2 regions of the Streptomyces daghestanicus genome follow, and region 2 is predicted to be linked to the other one. Evidence: riboswitches for the same ligand, from Rfam matches in the RefSeq annotation. Region 2 holds a riboswitch; the other holds the start of a gene.
The links. A riboswitch is a leader RNA that binds a small molecule or an ion and turns the genes downstream of it on or off. The one in region 2 is predicted to bind cobalamin.
Positions count from the first base shown of each region.

Region 1: it holds a riboswitch for cobalamin, as region 2 does, so the genes downstream of both, Sdagh_RS00725 (cobalamin biosynthesis protein) here and Sdagh_RS13795 (ribonucleoside-diphosphate reductase subunit alpha) in region 2, are expected to answer to the same signal.

Region 1 is NZ_BNDX01000002.1:132,611-139,323, forward strand. Features, by position in the region: gene cobN (cobaltochelatase subunit CobN) at 1-1,701, opposite strand, end outside; gene Sdagh_RS00720 (cobyric acid synthase) at 1,698-3,209, opposite strand; gene Sdagh_RS00725 (cobalamin biosynthesis protein) at 3,206-4,150, opposite strand; adenosylcobalamin (AdoCbl) riboswitch at 4,271-4,347, opposite strand; gene Sdagh_RS00730 (hypothetical protein) at 4,622-4,843, opposite strand; gene Sdagh_RS00735 (inorganic phosphate transporter) at 4,862-6,118, opposite strand; gene Sdagh_RS00740 (class II aldolase/adducin family protein) at 6,369-6,713, shown strand, end outside.
Region 2 is NZ_BNDX01000008.1:987,258-993,970, reverse strand. Features, by position in the region: gene Sdagh_RS13815 (bifunctional albaflavenone monooxygenase/terpene synthase) at 1-253, shown strand, start outside; gene Sdagh_RS13810 (GlxA family transcriptional regulator) at 271-1,236, opposite strand; gene Sdagh_RS13805 (hypothetical protein) at 1,330-1,560, shown strand; gene Sdagh_RS13800 (ribonucleotide-diphosphate reductase subunit beta) at 1,473-2,429, opposite strand; gene Sdagh_RS13795 (ribonucleoside-diphosphate reductase subunit alpha) at 2,480-4,873, opposite strand; cobalamin riboswitch at 4,999-5,121, opposite strand; gene mctP (monocarboxylate uptake permease MctP) at 5,344-6,713, opposite strand, start outside.

The sequences.
Region 1 (6,713 bases), on a different contig from region 2:
CATCGGCGGCACCAGGTGGTCCACGACGGTGGCGTGACCGCGCCGCTTGGCCTGGGTGCCCTCACCGGGGTCGTTGACGATGAACGGGTAGATCAGCGGCAGCTCGCCCAGCACCGCGTCCGGCGCGCAGCGGGCGCTCAGCCCCAGCCCCTTGCCGGGCAGCCACTCCATCGTGCCGTGCTTGCCCATGTGCACGATCGCGTCGGCGCCGAAGCTGTTCTCCAGCCAGCGGTAGGCCGCGAGGTAGTGGTGGGAGGGCGGCATGTCGGGGTCGTGGTAGATCGCGATCGGGTTCTCCCCGAAGCCGCGCGGCGGCTGGATCATCACGACGACGTTCCCGAACCGCAGGGACGCCAGCACGATGTCGTCGCCGTCGACGTACAGCGAGCCCGGCGGCTCCCCCCACGCCTCGGTCATGGCGTCCCGCAGCTCCGGGTCGAGCTTCTCGAACCACGCGCGGTAGTCGGCCAGCGGCACCCGCGCCGGGGCCGCCGCCAGCTGGTCCTCCGTCAGCCACTCCACGTCGTGGCCGCCGGCCTCGATCAGCCGGTGGATCAGCTCGTCGCCGTTGTCCGGGTACCCGTCGACCGCGTACCCGGCCGCCCGCAGCGCGTCCAGCACCCGCACCGCCGACGCCGGGGTGTCCAGGCCCACCGCGTTGCCGACCCGCGAGTGCTTGGTCGGGTACGCCGTGAAGACCAGCGCCAGCTTCTTCTCCGCGTTCGCCTTGTGCCGCAGCACCGCGTGCCGTACGGCGATCCCGGCGACCCGCGCGGCCCGCTCGGGGTCGGCCACGTACACCGGGACCTCGTCGGCGCCCTGCTCCTTGAAGGAGAACGGCACCGTGACCAGCCGGCCGTCGAACTCGGGGATCGCGACCTGCATCGCCGCGTCCATGGGGGAGAGGGCGGCGTCGGACGCCTCCCAGGCCGCCCTGGACGAGGTGAGGCAGAGCCCCTGGAGCACGGGGACGTCCAGGTCGGCCAGCGCCCCGATGTCCCACGCCTCCTCGTCGCCGCCCGCCGACGCCTGCGAGGCGTGCGTGCCGCCGGCCGCGAGGACGGTGGCGACCAGGGCGTCCGCCCGGCCGAGCAGCTCGTACAGCCCGGCGTCGGCGCCGCGCAGCGAACCGCAGTACACCGGGAGCGCGTTGGCGCCCCTCGCCTCGACGGCGTCGCACAGGGTGTCCACGAAGGCGGTGTTGCCGCTCAGCTCGTGCGCCCGGTAGAAGAGCACGCCGACGGTCGGGCGGCCCTCGACGTACGGGCGTTCGCCGTGCACGCCGTACTCCGGCATGGCACGCGGCCCGTCGAAGCCCTCGCCGGTCAGCAGCACGGTGTCGGAGAGGAACCGGGCCAGCTGGGCGAGGTTCTCCGGGCCGCCCTCGACGAGGTAGCGCAGCGCCTCGGCCACCACGCCGGCCGGCACCGACGACTCGGCCATCAGCTCCGCGTCCGGCACCGACTCGCCGCCGAGCAGCACCGTGGGGATGCCCGACGCCTTCAGCGCGGCGAGCCCGTCCTCCCAGGCCCGCTTGCCGCCCAGCAGCCGGACGACGGCGAGGTCGGCGCCCTCGACCAGGGCGGGCAGCTCCTCGCGGACGTCGACGCGGGTCGGGTTGCCGATCCGGTAGGCGGCGTCCGACGCGCGGGCCGCCAGCAGGTCCGTGTCGGCGGTCGACAACAACAACACTGTGCTCATGCGGGCGCTCCCGGTGGAATGAAAGGCAGTCCTTGTGGCGCGCCGGACTCGATGAGCCGCCACAGCGCGTCCGTGTCCGCGTGCTGTTCGATCAGGTCGCCGAGCCGGTCGAGCTGCTCCTCGCGCAGCGCGGCGAAGCTCGTGGCCGGGGCCGGTACGAAGCGGCGGCCCGCGGCGGCGGCCACCTCGCGCAGGAACGCCCGCCGGAACCCGTCCGACTCCAGCGAACCGTGCCAGTGCGTGCCCCAGGTCTGGCCGACCCGGCACCCGTCCAGGAAGGGGGCGCCGCCCATGACCTCGGCGACGCCGTGATGGATCTCGTACCCCTCGACGGGTTCGCCCAGGGCCGTGCCGACCGGCCGGGTGAGCGTCTTCTCCGCCGCGAACCGCACGCGTACGGGCAGCAGTCCGAGCCCGTCGACGTGCCCGGCGCGCGACTCGACGTCGTCCTCGATGTGCTCCCCGAGGAGCTGGAAACCGCCGCAGATGCCGAGGACGGGCCGCCCCTCGGCGGCCCGGCGCGCCAGGGCGTCCGCGAGCCCCCGCTCGCGCAGCCACGCCAGCGCCCGGACCGTCCCCCGGGTGCCCGGCACGATCACCAGGTCCGCGTCGGCCAGTTCCTCCGGCCGGTCCACGAACCGCACCACGACGCCCGGTTCGGCGGCGAGCGCGTCGACGTCCGTGAAGTTGGACATCAGCGGCACCGCGCAGACCGCGATCCGCAGCACGTCCTCCCCGACGGGGGCGGTCACCCGGGACTCGCGGACCGCGCCCCGCAGGGACACCGCCATCCCGTCCTCCTCGTCGATGCCGAGCCCGTGCCGGAACGGCAGCACGCCGTACGTCCGCCGCCCGGTGAGGCCGCGGAGCATGTCGAGGCCGGGTTCCAGCAGGGAGACGTCCCCCCGGAACTTGTTCACCAGGAACCCGGCGACCAGCGCCTGGTCCTCGGGCGCGAGCAGCGCGACCGTGCCGAAGAAGGACGCGAAGACGCCCCCTCGGTCGATGTCGCCGACCACCAGCACGGGCAGCCCGGCGCCCCGGGCGATCCCCATGTTGACGATGTCGGTCCGGCGCAGGTTGATCTCGGCCGGGCTGCCCGCCCCCTCACAGATCACCGCGTCATACGTGCCCCGCAACTCGGCGAGACAGTCGAGGACCGTGCCGAGCAGCTGCCGCTGCCGCCCGCCGTGGTAGCCGCGGGCGGTCATCTCCCCGACCGGCCTGCCGAGCAGCACGACCTGGCTGCTGCGCTCGCCACCGGGCTTGAGCAGCACCGGGTTCATCAGCGCGGTCGGTTCGACCCGGCACGCCTGGGCCTGCATGGCCTGCGCCCGCCCGATCTCCGCGCCCTCGCGGGTCACGAACGAGTTGAGGGACATGTTCTGCGCCTTGAACGGCGCCACCTTCACGCCCTGCCGGACCAGCCACCGGCAGATCCCGGCGGTCACGACGCTCTTCCCGGCGTCGGAGGTGGTCCCGGCGACGAGCAGCCCCCCACCGTTCACGCTCCACGTCCTCTCATCAGCACTCCCGCGCCCGCGCACACGCCGAGCGCGAGCAGACCCACGCGCCGCGACAGCCGTACCGCCCGCTCGACGTCCGCGACCCGGACGGCCCGCCCGCGCGCCCCGTTGAGCACCGGCCGGTGTTCGACCCGCCCGCCGTACGCCAGCGTCCCGCCGAGCCGCACCCCGAGGGCGCCCGCGAACGACGCCTCCACCGGGCCGGCGTTGGGACTCGGATGCCGCCCGGCATCGGCCCGCCAGGCCCGTACGGCACCCCGCGGGTCGTCCCCGGCGAGCACGGCCAGGGCGGCGGTCAGCCGCGCCCCCGGCCAGCCGGCCACGTCGTCGAGCCGGGCGGAGGCCCAGCCGTAGCGCCGGTGGCGGGGCGACTTGTGCCCGACCATGGCGTCGAGGGTGTTGACCGCCCGGAAACCGAGCAGTCCCGGCACCCCGGCCACCGCTCCCCACACCAGGGCGCCCACCACCGCGTCGGAGGTGTTCTCGGCGACGGACTCCACCACGGCCCGCGCGATCCCGTCGGCGTCCAGCGCCCCGGGGTCCCGGCCGCACAGGTGCGGCAGCCGCTCCCGGGCCGCCTCGACGTCCCCGGCCGTGAGCGCCCGGCCGATCGCGCGGGCCTCCCGGGCCAGCGAGGTCCCGCCGACGACGGTCCAGGTGGCGGCGGCGGTCAGCGCGACGGAGGCGGCGGGGGAGCGGCGTACCGCACGGGCGGCCACGGCGCCCAGGGCGACGGCGCCACCGGCGCACACGGCGGTGTGCAGGGCGCCCGCGCCCCGGTGGTCACGCCACAGCACTCGTTCCACGGCACCGGCGGCGCGGCCGAACACGGCGACCGGATGCCCGCGGCGGGGATCACCGAGGAGCAGGTCGCCGAGGAGGCCGGCGGCGGCGCCGTACGCGAAGACGCGTTCGGCTCGCACGGGGGATCAGCCGGTCACACGGCGGTCGGGAGAGGCGGACCTGCGTTCGCAACGGCAGCCGGGCATCGCGTTATGTCCTCACTCAGGGTGTCCACGCCCTGGTTCGACGAGACCGGCGGTGAGAGTTCCTGGCTCCCGGGGACCACTCCCCGGTCACAGTGGCGGGACCGCGCCGGATTCGCACCGGGCTTCCTCTCCTGCCGCCGTACATGGCCCCGGAAGTCCACCACGCCCCGAGAACGCCCGTCAACTTGCCGTTGACCTGGGCGGGGGCGATGTGCCGAGGTCCACACGGCCGACGGTCCGTCAGCGACGCCGGAGCACCGGCGGGCACGGGGAGGGATCGGGCGGCTGATGGCGCGCACGGCGAACCGCCCCGTGCGGAGGCCGGCGGGTACCGGTCCGGACGGGGCGGGCGAGGGCCGGGCGCGTGCCGCCCGCCGCGGGCGGCTCAGGCCACGCTCGGACGGCTCAGGCCACGATCAGATAGATGCCGTACGCCACCGCCGCCGCGCAGGCCGCGAAGCAGGCGTACGCGCCGGTGACCGCGAGGGCCGCGGAGCCGCCCCGCGCGGCGGCCCGCTCCTGGCGGGAGAGGCCGGCGATGCCGAGGGTGAACAGGGCCACCAGGGCGACGGTGGCCACGAGGCCGACCCCGAAGACGGAGCCGAGGGCTGCCCAGTCGATCTTCATGCTTCTCTTCCTCGGGCGTCAGACGGAGGTGGCGGCCGGACGGGCCGGGGCGTCGGGAGCGATGTCCTTCTGGGCGGGGAAGGCGGCCGCGAGGCCGTCGGCCGCCGGCACGCCCGCCGGGGGCGGGGCCACGGCGGCCACCGCCGCCGTCACCACGCCGGCAGGTTCCGGTTCGTCGGGGGCGGTGACGTTGGTGTGGTCGACGACCTCGCGCCGGGAGATCCGCCAGATCGCGAAGCTCGCGGCGACCAGCGCGACCGCGATCAGCGCCGTGCCCCAGTCGCCGAGGCCGCAGACCCACTCGGCGAACGCGGCGACCAGGGCCGCGGCCGGCAGCGTCAGCCCCCAGGCGACGAACATCCGCGTCGCCGTGGACCAGCGCACCACGCCGCCCTTGCGGCCCAGCCCCGCGCCCATCACCGCACCCGAGACCGAGTGCGTGGTGGAGAGGGAGAAGCCGAGGTGGGAGGAGGCCAGGATGACCGTCGCGGCGCTGGTCTGGGCGGCGAAGCCCTGCTGCGGTTCGAGGTCGGTCAGCCCCTTGCCCATGGTGCGGATGATCCGCCAGCCGCCGAGGTAGGTGCCGAGCGCGATGGCGAGGCCCGCGGAGAGGATGACCCACACCGGCGGGTCGGAGTCGGGGGCGAGGGCACCGCCCGCCACCAGGGCGAGGGTGATGATGCCCATGGTCTTCTGCGCGTCGTTCGTGCCGTGCGCCAGCGAGACCAGGCCGGCCGAGGCGATCTGGCCGACGCGGTAGCCCTTCTCGGCGGCCTTGCCGTCGGCCCCCCGGCTCATCCGGTACGACAGCCGGGTGGCGACCAGCGCCGCGACGCCCGCCACCACCGGGGCGGCGACCGCCGGGAGCAGCACCTTGGTGACGAGGACGTCGCCGTGGACCGCGCCGACCCCGGCCGAGGCGATGGCGGCACCGATCAGGCCGCCCATGAGGGCGTGCGAGGAACTGGACGGCAGCCCGACCAGCCAGGTCAGCAGGTTCCAGAGGATCGCGCCGACCAGGGCGGCGAAGATGACCTCGGGACGGATGCCGGTCTCGTCGACGAGACCCTTGGAGATCGTGTTGGCGACCTCCACGGAGAGGAAGGCGCCCACCAGGTTCAGCGCGGCGGACATGGCCACCGCGACCTTGGGCTTGAGCGCACCGGTCGAAATGGTGGTGGCCATCGCGTTCGCGGTGTCGTGGAAACCGTTCGTGAAATCAAACGCGAGTGCGGTCACCACCACAATCGCGAGGATCAGCGAGAAGCTTTCCATTTACCCAGGCAATCGTTCGAGGTCATTGGCTGCTCGACCGTAGGTAACCAGGGTGAACGGAAGATGAACTGAGGGGGGCGCGGTGGTGTCCGGAATCGGGGCCACCGGAACCCGCCTCCGCCGGCCCCGGGCCCGGAGGGCCGGTTTCCGCCTCGGGGCGCCCCGCCCGCCTGGCAGGATCACCGCAGCGCCGCCGGCCGGCGGCGGGAACCACAGGGGCGTACGGGACGCCCCGGGAGGAGGCGGGGCCGTGCAGGAGTCCGCGCAGAGGCGTCCGCGACCGGAGGAGACGCGAGCCTGGGAGTCCCTGGTGGCCGCCGCCCGGCGCACGGTCGCCGACGGACTGGTGGTCGGCACCTCCGGCAACGTCTCGGTCCGCGTCGGCGACACCGTGCTGGTCACCCCCTCGGGCGTGCCCTACGACCGGCTCGCCCCGGCCGACCTGACCGGCGTCGCCCTGGACGGCCGGCAGGTCCTCGGCACCCTCGTCCCGACCAGCGAACTCCCCCTCCACCTCGCGGTCTACCGGGCCACCGACGCCGGCGCCGTCGTCCACACCCACGCCGTGCACGCCACGGCCGTCTCCACGCTCGTC
Region 2 (6,713 bases):
GCACGAGGAGTTCGACCCCGACCGGTGGCTGCCGGGGCGCGGCGGCCAGGTACCGAAGCACGCGATGGCGCCGTTCGGCGTCGGCAACCGCAAGTGCCCCAGCGATCACTTCTCGATGGCCGAACTGACCCTGCTCACCGCCGTGATCGCCGCCGCCTACCGGTTCGAGCACGCGCCCGGCTCGGACACCCGGCCCCGGATCGGCATCACGCTCCGGCCCCGCGGGCTGAAGCTGCGGGCCCTGCCCCGCTGACCCCGGCGTGTGCGCGTTCAGGCGGCCCGCGGGCCCCTGAACGTGCGCCGGTAGGTCTGCGGAGTGGTCCCGAGCACCTGGGTGAACTGGTACCGCAGGGCCGCCGCCGTGCCGAACCCGCAGCGCCGGGCGATCGTCTCCATCGTCTCGTCCGTCTCCTCCAGCAGCCGCTGGGCCAGCAGCATCCGCTGGCGCAGCAGCCACCGGTACGGCGTGGTCCCCGTCTCCTGCTGGAAGCGGCGGGCGAAGGTGCGCGGGGACATGTGGGCGCGGGCGGCGAGCTGCTCGACGGTGACCTCCTCGTCGAGGTGCTCCTGGAGCCAGGCCAGCACCCCGCCGACGGTGTCGCAGGCGGAGCGGGGCAGCGGACGCTCGATGTACTGGGCCTGGCCGCCGTCCCGGTGCGGCGGCACCACCATCCGCCGGGCGATCTTGTTGGCGGTCTCCTGCCCCTGCTCCTTGCGGACGATGTGCAGACAGGCGTCGATCCCGGCCGCCGTGCCGGCCGAGGTGATCACCGGGTCCTCGTCGACGTAGAGCACGTCCGCCTCGACGGACGCCCGCGGGTACTGCCGGGCCAGCTCGGCGGCGTGGTGCCAGTGCGCGGCGCAGCGCCGGCCGTCCAGCAGACCGGCGGCGCCGAGCACGAACACCCCGGAGCACACGCTCAGCACCCGCGTCCCCCGCGCCACCGCCCGCCGCAGCGCCTCCAGCAGCTCCGGCGGAAAGCTCCGGCGCAGGAACTCGTTCCCCGCCGGTACGGCGATCAGGTCCGCCTCCTCCAGCCGGTCGAGCCCGTACGGCGTGGCGACGGTCAGCCCACCGACGTGGGTGGTCAGCGCCGGGCCCTCGGCGGAGACCACCGCGAAGTCGTACCCGGGCAGTCCCTCGTCGCGGCGGTCGATGCCGAACACCTCGCAGACCACGCCGAGTTCGAAGGGATGGACACCGTCGAGCAGCACCGCGGCCACGTTTCTCAGCATGCCGCCAGTGTGCCCGGTCGATGGCAGGAATTCGAGGCCCTGGGGCAGTCCTGCCACTCACGGTCGGCCGTGTCCCGGCGGGACAGTGGTGGCATGACTACGGAACAGACGGAAGCGCTGATCGGCATGGGTCTCACCTTCGCGATCCTCGTCCTCATGATCCTCCCCTCGCTGGTCGGCATCGCGCACGAGCGGCGCGTCGACCGGCAGCTCAGGGAGGCCGCGGAGGGCGGGGCTCAGAAGTCCTCGTCCAGGTCGACGGTGCCCTCCACCGCCACCTGGTACGCGGAGGGCCGCCGCTCGAAGAAGTTGGTCAGCTCCTGAACCCCTTGCAGCTCCATGAAGGAGAAGGGGTTCTCCGAGCCGTACACCGGGGCGAAGCCCAGGCGGATGAGCCGCTGGTCGGCCACGCACTGGAGGTACTGCCGCATCGACTCGGTGTTCATCCCCGGGAGGCCGTCACCGCACAGGTCGCGCGCGAACTGCAGCTCGGCCTCGACGGCCTCCCCCAGCATGTCGGTGACCTCACGGCGCAGCGCGTCGTCGAAGAGGTCCGGCTCCTCCTTGCGGACGGTGTCGACCACGTCGAACGCGAAGGACATGTGCATGGTCTCGTCGCGGAACACCCAGTTGGTGCCGGTGGCCAGGCCGTGCAGCAGGCCCCGGCCGCGGAACCAGTAGACGTACGCGAAGGCACCGTAGAAGAACAGGCCCTCGATGCACGCGGCGAAGCAGATGAGGTTGAGGAGGAAGCGGCGGCGGTCGGACCTGGTCTCCAGGCGGTCGATCTCCTCCACCGAGTCGATCCACTTGAAGCAGAACCCGGCCTTCTCCCGGATCGAGGGGATGTTCTCCACGGCCGCGAAGGCGGCGGCCCGGTCCTTTGGGTCGGGGAGGTAGGTGTCCAGGAGCGTCAGATAGAACTGGACGTGCACGGCCTCCTCGAAGAGCTGGCGGGAGAGGTAGAGCCGAGCCTCGGGGGAGTTGATGTGCTTGTAGAGGGTCAGCACCAGGTTGTTCGCCACGATCGAGTCGCCGGTGGCGAAGAAGGCCACCAGACGGCCGATGAGGTGCTGTTCGCCGGGGGTGAGCCGGGCGAGGTCGGCGACGTCGGAGTGGAGGTCGACCTCCTCCACGGTCCAGGTGTTCTTGATGGCGTCCCGGTAGCGCTCGTAGAAGTCGGGGTAGCGCATGGGGCGCAGGGTCAGCTCGAAGCCGGGGTCGAGCAGGTTCTTGGCGGTGGTCACTGGCAGGCCTCGCAGGACTCGGGGTTTTCCAGGGAGCAGGCGGCGGCGGCCTCGGGGGCCGGCTGCGCCCGGGCGGCGCGGGCGATCCGGGTCGCCGGGCGCGAACGCAGGTAGTACGTGGTCTTCAGGCCCCGTTTCCAGGCGTAGGCGTACATCGAGGAGAGCTTGCCGATGGTCGGCGTCTGGAGGAACAGGTTCAGGGACTGCCCCTGATCGAGGTAGGGGGTACGGGCGGCGGCCAGGTCGATCAGGGCGCGCTGCGGGATCTCCCACGCGGTGCGGTACAGCCGGCGGACGTCCTCGGGGAGCCAGCTCATGTCCTGGACCGAACCGCTCGCCTCGCGCAGTGCCTCCCGGGTGCGGGCGTCCCAGGTGCCGAGCCGCTTGAGGTCCGCCACCAGGTAGGGGTTGACCTGGAGGAACTCGCCCGACAGCGTCTCGCGCTTGAACAGGTTGGACACCTGCGGCTCGATGCACTCGTAGGCGCCCGCGAGGGAGGCGATGGTGGCGGTCGGGGCGACGGCGAGGAGCAGCGCGTTGCGCAGCCCGGTCCGCGCGACGCGCTCGCGCAGGGCGGTCCAGCGCTCGGGCCAGGTGGGGGAGACCCCGTAGTGGTCGGGGTGCAGGACCCCGCGGGCGGTCCGGGTCTTCTCCCAGGCGGGCAGCGGGCCGTGCCGCTCGGCGAGGCCGGCGGAGGTCTCGTACGCGGCGAGCATGATCCGCTCGGCGATCCGGGTGGAGAGGTCCAGTGCCTCGGGGGAGTCGAAGGGCAGGCGGAGCGTGAAGAAGACGTCCTGGAGGCCCATCACGCCGAGGCCGACGGGGCGCCAGCGGCCGTTGGACCGGGCCGCCTGCCCGGTCGGGTAGTAGTTGATGTCGACGACCCGGTCGAGGAAGGTGACGGCGGTGCGGACGGCCGCGTCCAGCCGCTCCCAGTCCAGGGTGCCGCCGGTGACGAAGGCGCCGAGGTTGACCGAGCCGAGGTTGCAGACCGCCGTCTCCCCGTCGTCCGTGACCTCCAGGATCTCCGTGCAGAGATTGGACGAGTGGATGACGTGTCCGGGCTCGGCGGTCTGGTTGGCGGTGCGGTTGGCGGTGTCCTTGAAGGTCATCCAGCCATTGCCGGTCTGCGCGAGGGTGCGCATCATCCGGCCGTACAGCTCGCGGGCCGGCAGGGTCCTGCGGGCCAGGCCCGCCGCCTCGGCCGCCCGGTAGGCCGCGTCGAACTCCGCGCCGTACAGGTCGGTCAGCCCGGGGACGTCGGAGGGGGAGAAGAGGGACCAGTCGGCGTCCGCGTCGACGCGGCGCATGAACTCGTCCGGGACCCAGTGGGCGAGGTTGAGGTGGTGGGTGCGGCGGGCGTCCTCACCGGTGTTGTCCCGCAGTTCGAGGAACTCCTCGATGTCCGCGTGCCAGGTCTCCAGGTAGACGGCGGCGGCCCCCTTGCGCCGGCCGCCCTGGTTGACGGCGGCCACGGAGGAGTCCAGCGTCTTCAGGAACGGGACGATGCCGCCCGACTGCCCGTTGGTGCCGCGGATCAGGGAACCCCGGGCGCGGACGCGGGAGTAGGCGATGCCGATGCCGCCGGCGTGCTTGGAGAGCCGGGCGACCTGGTGGTAGCGCTCGTAGATCGAGTCCAGGGCGTCCCCGGGGGAGTCGAGGAGGTAGCAGGACGACATCTGGGGGTGCCGGGTGCCGGAGTTGAACAGGGTGGGGGAGGACGGGAGGTAGTCGAGGCGGCTCATCAGGCCGTACAGCTCGGCGACCTCGTCGAGGGAGCGGGGGGACTCGTCGGCGGCGAGGCCGGCGGCGACGCGGAGCAGGAAGTGCTGGGGCGTCTCGATCACCTTGCGGGTGAGCGGGTGCCGCAGCAGGTAGCGGCTGTGCAGGGTGCGCAGGCCGAAGTAGCCGAAGCGGTCGTCGGCGGCCGGGTCGGCCAGCGCGTCCAGGCGGGCCGCGTGCCGGCGGACGAAGCCGGCCGTGCGGTCGGCGATCAGGCCCTCGCGGTGGCCGGTGGCGACGGACCCGGTGAAGGAGGTGACGCCCTGGGAGGCGGCCTCGGCGCGGATCGACAGGGTCAGCAGGCGGGCGGCCAGCCGCGAGTAGGCCGGGTCCTCGGAGATCAGGCCGGCCGCGGCCTCCGTGGCCAGTTCCCGCAGTTCGGCGTCCACCTCGGGGGCGGCCCCGGACGCGGACCGGCCGCGCAGCGCGGCGGCGGCGACCCGGCCGGGGTCGGTGTCGGGGAGGTCGGCGGTCAGCTCGGTCAGAGTGCGCAGCAGGGCGGCACCCGGGCCGTCCCCGTCGGTGCCGGCGGTTGTCGCCGGGGCACCGGCTGGAGCGGTGGGTGTCGCGGTGGGTGTCGCCGGGGCGTCGGCTGGCGCGATGGTCACGTGGGGCTTTTCCCTCGCTCGGCACGGGGCCTGGCGGAGGGCAGGGGCAGCTCACGAGCGCGCGGTGCGGCGTCGCGTCCACCGGCCCATTCCACGAGGCCCGGACGTCAGGCGCCCGGACCGGATGGCCGGGCGCGCCGTCGGCAGGTACTCGGACTGGACCGGCGTGCGTGCGCACGCGGTACACCGTTGCGGGACAGTTCCGGATTCGCACCGGATTCCCCTGCGGCGACAGCGAGCATGAGCATACATGTTGTGCCGTGTCGCCGGAGTGGGGCCAGATGTTGTGTCGGGGGCGGGGTGAGATGGGGCGGGGTGAGATGGGGTGGGATGTGGGTGTGGGTGGGTGCGGGCCGCCGGTGTGGGTGGGTGTGGATGTGGGTGCGGGCCGCCGGTGTGGCTCTCGCCGGCGGCCCGCTTCGGGTTCGTCCCGGTTGTCCGCGCAGTTCCCCGCGCCCCTTCGGGGCGCCTCAGTGGGAGGTGCCTGCTGTGGCCGGAGGCAGTTCGGTCCGGACGCCCGGGTCGCCCGCGTCGGCCGTGTAGTCCTCGGGGCTGGTCTCGTCGATGCCGTCGGGGGCCTTGGCCGCCCTCAGGACGACGGTGAGGACCACTGTCACCAGCACGTTCAGCACGAACGCCGTGAGGCCGATGTAGCCGATCTCGCCGATGCCCGGGATCTCCTTCGAGGAGCCGCCGAAGTGCGCCTGCGTCGGCGAGGCGACGCCGTACGCGGCGAGCGTGCCGTAGACCATGCCGACCGCCCAGCCGGCCAGCAGCGCCCAGCGGTGGAACCAGCGGGTGAACAGGCCGCCGACCAGCGCCGGGAAGGTCTGCAGGATCCAGATGCCGCCGAGCAGCTGGAAGTTGATCGCGACCGTCTTGTCCATGCCGAGGACGAAGACCAGCGCGCCGACCTTCACCAGCAGCGACACCAGCTTGGAGACCTTGGTCTCCTGCTCCGGCGTGGCGTCGGGCCTGATGAAGTCCTTGTAGATGTTGCGGGTGAACAGGTTGGCGGCGGCGATGGACATGATGGCCGCCGGGACCAGCGCGCCGATGCCGATCGCCGCGAAGGCCACGCCCGCGAACCAGTCCGGGAACATGTCCTCGAAGAGCTGCGGGATGGCGAGCTGGCCGTTGCTCACCTTGATGCCGGCCGCGATCGCCATGAAGCCCAGCAGCGCCAGCAGACCCAGCATCAGGGAGTACAGCGGCAGGATCGTGGTGTTGCGGCGGATCACCTCGCGGCTGCGCGAGGACAGCGTCGCGGTGATCGAGTGCGGGTACATGAACAGCGCCAGGGCGGAGCCGAGGGCGAGCGTGGCGTACGTCCACTGGCCGCTGTCGGGCGGGGTGACGCCGCCCGCCCCCGCCGCCTCGAACTTCTCCCCGGCCGCCGCGAAGATGTCGTCGAAGCCGCCCAGCTTGATCGGGATGTAGATGATGGCGACCGCGATCACGAGGTAGATCAGCGTGTCCTTCACGAACGCGATCAGCGCGGGCGCCCGCAGCCCCGACGAGTACGTGTACGCCGCCAGCACACCGAAGGCGATCAGCAGCGGCAGGTCCTTGATGAACCAGTTGGTGTCCTCGCCACCGCCGACGCCCATCACGTCCAGCACCGCCTGGATGCCGACGAGCTGGAGCGCGATGTACGGCATCGTGGCGAGGATGCCGGTGACGGCGACCGCCAGCGACAGGCCCTTCGAGCCGAACCGGCCGCGCACGAAGTCCGAGGTCGTCACGTACCCGTGCTTGTGCGAGACCGACCACAGGCGGGGCAGGAAGGTGAAGATCAGCGGGTAGACCAGGATCGTGTACGGCACCGCGAAGAAACCGG